2 regions of the Streptomyces sp. NBC_00286 genome follow, and region 2 is predicted to be linked to the other one. Evidence: riboswitches for the same ligand, from Rfam matches in the RefSeq annotation. Region 2 holds a riboswitch; the other holds the start of a gene.
The links. A riboswitch is a leader RNA that binds a small molecule or an ion and turns the genes downstream of it on or off. The one in region 2 is predicted to bind cobalamin.
Positions count from the first base shown of each region.

Region 1: it holds a riboswitch for cobalamin, as region 2 does, so the genes downstream of both, OHT21_RS36655 (cobalamin biosynthesis protein) here and OHT21_RS00740 (CbtB domain-containing protein) in region 2, are expected to answer to the same signal.

Region 1 covers NZ_CP108054.1:8,100,158-8,103,490, reverse strand. The annotation lists gene OHT21_RS36665 (inorganic phosphate transporter) at 159-1,394, shown strand; gene OHT21_RS36660 (hypothetical protein) at 1,407-1,628, shown strand; cobalamin riboswitch at 1,721-1,864, shown strand; gene OHT21_RS36655 (cobalamin biosynthesis protein) at 2,008-2,979, shown strand; gene OHT21_RS36650 (cobyric acid synthase) at 2,976-3,333, shown strand, end outside.
Region 2 covers NZ_CP108054.1:142,942-146,274, reverse strand. The annotation lists gene dhaK (dihydroxyacetone kinase subunit DhaK) at 1-246, opposite strand, end outside; gene OHT21_RS00750 (ferredoxin) at 419-790, shown strand; gene OHT21_RS00745 (histidine phosphatase family protein) at 917-1,486, opposite strand; cobalamin riboswitch at 1,618-1,759, shown strand; gene OHT21_RS00740 (CbtB domain-containing protein) at 1,797-2,030, shown strand; gene OHT21_RS00735 (CbtA family protein) at 2,056-2,811, shown strand; gene OHT21_RS00730 (acyl-CoA dehydrogenase family protein) at 2,969-3,333, shown strand, end outside.

The DNA.
Region 1 (3,333 bases), 8.0 Mb from region 2:
GCGCCGCCGATCTGGTCGACTACAACACTGCCCCTCCGGGTACCCGGAGGGGCAGCGACTCGTTTCGATACACCTCGTGGTCCTACTGAGTTCATCTTCCGTTCATTCAGGTTGCCTACGGTCCACGAACCGCTGACGTCCAATAGAAGACCGGGTAAATGGAGAACTTCTCGCTGATCCTCGCGATAGTGGTGGTCACCGCCCTCGCGTTCGATTTCACGAACGGTTTCCACGACACCGCCAACGCGATGGCCACCACCATCTCGACCGGCGCGATGAAGCCCAAAGCCGCGGTGGCCATGTCCGCCGTACTCAATCTGGTCGGCGCGTTCCTCTCGATCGAGGTCGCCAACACCATCTCCAAGGGCCTCGTCGACGAGACCGGCATCCAACCCGAAGTGATCTTCGCCGCACTCGTCGGCGCCATCCTCTGGAACCTGCTGACCTGGCTCGTAGGCCTGCCGTCCAGTTCCTCGCACGCCCTCATGGGCGGCCTGATCGGCGCCACCATCGCCTCGGCCGGCATGGGTGCGGTGCACGGCGACGTCCTCGTCACCAAGGTGCTGATCCCCGCGATCGCCGCCCCGCTGGTCGCGGGCCTCGCCGCGATGCTCGCCACCCGGCTGACGTACCGGCTCGGCCGGAACGCGAACGGCGAAGCCGCCAAGAAGGGCTACCGCACAGGCCAGATCGCCTCCGCCGGGCTCGTCTCGCTGGCGCACGGCACGAACGACGCGCAGAAGACCATGGGCATCATCACCCTCGCCCTGGTCACCGGCGGCGCCATCGCCCCCGACTCCGACCCGCCGGTCTGGGTCATCCTCTCCGCCGGTCTCGCGATCGCGCTCGGCACCTACCTCGGCGGCTGGCGCATCATCCGCACGATGGGCAAGGGCCTGACCGACCTCCAGCCGCAGCAGGGCTTCGCCGCCCAGACCAGCGCGGCCACGGTCATCCTGGCCTCCTCGCACCTCGGCTTCTCCCTGTCCACCACGCACTCGGTCTCCGGCTCGGTGATGGGCGCGGGCCTCGGCCGCAAGGGCGGAGTGGTCCGCTGGTCCACCGCCACCCGGATGTTCGTCGCCTGGGGCCTGACGCTGCCGGCCGCGGCCCTGGTCGCCGCGATCGCGGAGTACGTGACCTCCTTCGGCGCCTGGGGCACCGCGTTCGTCGCCGTCTTCCTGATCGCGTCCAGTGCCGCGATCTGGGTGGTCTCCCGCCGTGAGGTGATCGACCACACGAACGTCAATGACACCGACGGCACAACTGACATCAACGGCACGGAAGTAGCCGCCGACGTGATGGGCACGGCCATCGCCGCCGTCACCCCGCCCCCGCCGGGCCACGTCGAAGAGCCGGACACCGAGCCCGCCACCCGCACCGCCACGGTCTGAGGAATCCACCGCATGCACATCGACTGGGCAGCCCTCGGCTCCGTCTTCGGAGTCAGCCTCATCGTCACCGTCGCCCTCGTGGGCGCATTCACCCTGGGCATCGTCGGCCTCTCCCGCCGCGAATCGGCCTCCGCACAGGGCAACTCCGCGCTCCTGGCGACGACCGGCGCGTACGCCTGCTTCACGGCATGCGCGGCGGCAGTGGCGTACGGCATCTACCTGATCGTGGCCTGACGCCCAACACCCCACCCGCCCACGTCCGTCGGCCCACACGTCTGTGTGGGCCTTCGCACACTCTCCCGTCGCAGGTCAGCGGCAAGTTGACGGCTGTTCGTGGGCGTGGTGGACTGCCCGAGCCAAGTACGGCGGCAGAAGAGGAAGCCGGTGTGAGTCCGGCGCGGTCCCGCCACTGTCACCGGGGAAGCAGTTCTCCGGGAGCCAGGAACTCTCGCCGTCGGTCTCGTCGAACCAGGGCGCGGACACCCTGAGTGAGGACATATCGCCATGCGCGGCTGCCTGTTGCGGATCAGTTTGCCGAGTACGAGGGTTTCGCCGAGTACGAGGGTTTCGAGGACCCCAAGGGTTCTGCCTGACGTAGCGACAGGCTGACCCCATGCGTGCCGATCGCGTTTTCGCGTACGGCGCCGCCGCCGGCCTCCTCGGTGACCAACTCCTCGGCGATCCACGCCGTGGACATCCGGTCGCCGCGTTCGGCCGGACCGCGAGCGCCGTGGAACGGGTGCTGTGGCGGGACCACCGTGGGTGGGGCGCCCTGCACACCGCCGTATGCGCCGGCGGTGCCGTATCGCTCGCGGCCCTCGCCGCCACGTCCGTACGTACGTCCCGTACCGCCTCGATCGCACTGACCGCGGCCGCCACCTGGGCCGTGGTCGGCGGCACTTCGCTCGGCCGCGAGGCCCGGGCCATCGGCCAGGCACTGGCCGCCGGGGACATCGAGACGGCCCGGGAGCGACTGCCGCACCTGTGCGGACGGGACCCGCAGGCGCTGGACGCCGACGGGATCGCCCGCGCCGTCGTCGAGTCCGTCGCCGAGAACACCTCGGACGCGGTGGTCGGCGCGCTGGTGTGGGGCGCTGTGGCGGGTGTGCCGGGCCTCGTCGGCTTCCGGGCCGTCAACACGCTGGATGCCATGGTCGGGCACAAATCGCCCAAGTACCGGCGTTTCGGCTGGGCTTCGGCACGGCTCGACGACGTGACGGGCTGGCCCGGCGCCCGGCTGACCGCCGCCCTAGCGACCGTCGCGGGCGGCGATCCACGCGGAGCCATACACGCCTGGCGCACCGACGCCGCCCAGCACCCGAGCCCCAACGCCGGGCCCGTCGAGGCCTCGTTCGCGGGGGCGTTGGGCGTACAGCTGGGCGGAACGCTGTCGTACGGCGGGCGAGTTGAGCACCGACCCGTACTCAACGGCGAGGGACGGGCCGTCCAGGTCGACGACATCGAGCGGGCCGTACGGCTCTCGCGACGCGTGAGCCGGCTCGCGCTCGGCGCGACGGTCGCCGGACGGCTCGTCACGCGACGGCTCCTCACCGGTCGGCTCATCGCAAAGGGGCGTACGTCATGAGCGGCGGTGGGCTGCTGGTCGCCGGGACGACTTCCGACGCCGGAAAGAGCGTCGTCACGGCCGGGATCTGCCGGTGGCTGGTGCGCCAGGGCGTCAAGGTCGCGCCCTTCAAGGCGCAGAACATGTCCCTCAATTCGTTCGTCACGCGCGAGGGCGCCGAGATCGGTCGCGCGCAGGCCATGCAGGCACAGGCCGCACGCGTCGAGCCGACGGCGCTCATGAACCCCGTACTGCTGAAGCCCGGCAGCGACCGCAGCAGTCAGGTCGTGCTGATGGGCAAACCGGTGGGCGAGTTGAGCGCGCGCGGCTACCACGAATGGAGGGGCGGCGCGGAGCGCCTCGAACATGGGCGGC
Region 2 (3,333 bases):
CACCGGGCTGGTGAACACCTCTCCCGGACAGGCCGCCGACAGCATCCCCGGACCCACGAACCCGCCGTGCAGCGGCTCATGCCCCGAACCACCGCCGGAGACGAGGCCCACCTGCCCGGCGACCGGAGCGTCCCGCCGTACGATCACCCGGTTCTCGACATCCACGGTCAGCTCGGGATGAGCGGCCGCCATGCCCCGCAGCGCGTCCGTGACAACCGTCTCCGCGACGTTGATGAGCATCTTCATTCCGTACCTCCGGGTGAGGTGAGCAGCCGTGGCCGCGTCCTGGATCTCTCAAAGCCTGCGGGTCAAGTATCGATCGCCGAGTGCGGTTGGGCACCGGTGGGAACGGCGGATCTCGTGCCCTCTTGGTGACGCCGCCGGGTTTGACCAAGCGGCGTACGGCAACTCGGTCAGCGTGTCAGCGACAGATCAGCAGGAACTCGTCCGTTTCCTCGAGGACCGGTTCGCCTGTGCGCAGGCGTGTACCGAGTGCGCGCGGGTGTGTGCGCTGCGCGCGAGTCTCGCCGATCTCGACGGTCCCGAAGACCAGCAGCTGCTGCGGCGCAAGAGCATCATGTGCGCGGAGGTCTGCGACGCGACCTGCCGCCTGCTGGCCGAGCAGACCTGGCAGGACGAGGCCGGAACACGCGCCCAGGTCGAATGGTGCCGCGCCGTCTGCCTGGAGACCGCGCACGTCTTCGACCGGAACCCCGACGCCGAAGAGGGCGCCCAGTCCTGCCGGGACTGCGCGCGCGCCTGCACGGAGTTCCTCGCCCAGCTGAGGTGACGAGCCAGCAGTGGCGAGGGCCGTCCCGAGGTGACGGACCGCCTCGCCCATCAGTACCCGAACGCCCGGCTTGCTGTGATGACAGCCGCCCCGAGGCGACGGACCGCCGCCCGGCCCTCGGCTCGGTCAGGCCCCGAGCGCTCGGCCCACCCGTACGTTCCAGCGCCCGGCCCGCCCGCTGAGCTCCGTCGCCGTCAGCGGTGGTACGTCGATCCGCCAGAACGCCGGCTCCGGAGCACCTAGAGCCCGTACCACCACGGCCCGTACGATCTCCGGCTCGACAACGGCGAGAGTCCGGCCCTCGAACTGCCCAGCCGCGTCCAGCCACTTGGCGACCCGATCGCACAATCCGCGTACGGATTCACCGCCGTGCGCGGCGTACGACGGATCCGCCAGCCAGCGCGCGACCGCCTCCGGCTCCTCGGCGCTCACCTCGGCCAGGCTCGTGCCGCGCCAGCGGCCCACGTCCAGTCCCACCAACTCTGGCTCGTCCGCGGCGTCGAGACTCAGCGCGACGGCCGTCTCGCGGCAGCGCACACCGGGGGAGACCAGGGCCCGCTCCGCAGCGGGCAGCGAACCCGCGGCCGCCTCCGCGAGCCGCAGCCCGGAGGCGTCGAGGGAGCATCCGTCGTCGAAACGCGCCTCCCGCAACGCGGCACTGATCGCTGGTGAGATCAACATCACTCGGCTGGTCATCGGCCCACTCTCGTACTCAAACGCCCGCTCAAAGCCCTTGCCCGCACCGGGAATTGGCGCGCGACCAGGGGAACGGCGCACGCTCCGGCACCCCGTGCGCCCTTGGCCGCCTCCCCACTTCGCGGTACGGTCACGTCGAAATTGACGACGGTTCGACGGAAGCCGGTGAGAATCCGGCACGGTCGCGCCACTGTAAGCCCGTACCGACCGCCTCCCACCAGGGGCGGTTCAGTCCGGGTAAGTCAGACCCGTGGCCGTCGTCCTGTGCACCACCAAGACGGGACGCGAGTTCCCCAGGAGGTCCTGCCACATGGCGCAGTCCGTCGCTCAGCCGAGCGCAACCAACCCCGCCGCACCGGCCGCCGTGCCGGCCACGCTGCCGATCGGCGCGATCGCCCCCTGGGCGGTCTTCTTCGGCATCCTGATGCTGGTCCTGCTCTACTTCGTCGGCGCCGAGCAGGGTGCCACCTCGCTGCTCTCCGGTGAAGGCGTGCACGAGTGGGTGCACGACGCCCGCCATCTGCTCGGCTTCCCCTGCCACTGACGGCGACGAGGAAGCGTACGAGCACATGGATTCAGCAACCGTCAGAAACCTCCTGGTGCGTGGCATGCTCGCGGGACTCGCCGCGGGCCTGCTCGCCCTGGTCGTCGCCTACTTCCTCGGCGAACCACGCGTCGACGAGGCCATCGCCTTCGAGGAGGCCCACGCCCACGAGCACGGCGGCGAGGAACTCGTCAGCCGCACCATGCAGTCCACCGCCGGCCTGAGCACCGGCGTCCTCGTCTACGGCGTCGCGTTCGGCGGTATCGCCGCCCTCGCGTACTGCTTCGCACTCGGCAGGATCGGCCGCTTCGGACCGCGCTCGAGCGCGCTGCTGCTGTCGACCGCGGGCCTGCTCGCGGTCTACGTCGTGCCGTTCCTGAAGTACCCGGCCAATCCGCCCGCCGTCGGCGACCCCGACACCCTCAACGAGCGGACCACGCTGTACTTCCTGATGGTCGTCCTCAGCGGGCTGCTGGCCGTCGGCACGGTGATCCTCGGCAAGCGCCTCGCGCCACGCCTGGGCAACTGGAACGCCACCCTCTCCGCAGGAGCCTTCTTCGTCCTCGTCGTCGGCCTGGCATACGCCGTCCTGCCGTCGTACAACATGGTCCCGGAGGGCTTCCCTGCCACGCTGCTGTGGCAGTACCGGCTCGCCGCCCTCGCCATCCAGGTGACCCTGTGGACCGCGTACGGCCTGGTCTTCGGGTACCTCGCGGAGCGCGTGCTGGCTCCGCGTACGGCTGCCGCCCCGCCCAAGGGGGCAACGGCCGTCGCGCACTGAGCCGTTGAACAGGGAAAGGGCTCCCGGCCTCGGCCGGGGGCCCTTTCGTCTGTGTCCGACCCTCCTGTGTGTTCCCAATTTCTGAAACAGGTTCTACGGTGTGCGCCGTCAGGACCGGGCGGCCGGAGCGGCAGGCCAGTGGGAGCCAGGAGGCGCCGTGCATCTCGAATACACGCCGGAGCAGCAGGAGTTGCGCACCGAACTGCGCGCCTACTTCACCGAGTTGGTACCGGAGAACGTGCACGCCCGGTACGCCGACCCGGCCGCGCAGAAGCGGTTTTACCGCGAGACCATCCGCCGGCTCGGCTCCGACGGCTGGCTCGGGGTGGGCTGGCCGAAGGAGTACGGCGGGCGCGGGCTGAGCCCGATGGAACAGTTCATCTTCTTCGACGAGGCCGCCCAGGCGGGCGTACCGCTGCCGCTGATGGCGCTGAACACGGTCGGGCCGACGATCATGCAGTTCGGCACGGACGAGCAGAAGGCGTACTTCCTGCCGAAGATCCTCTCCGGCGAGATCGACTT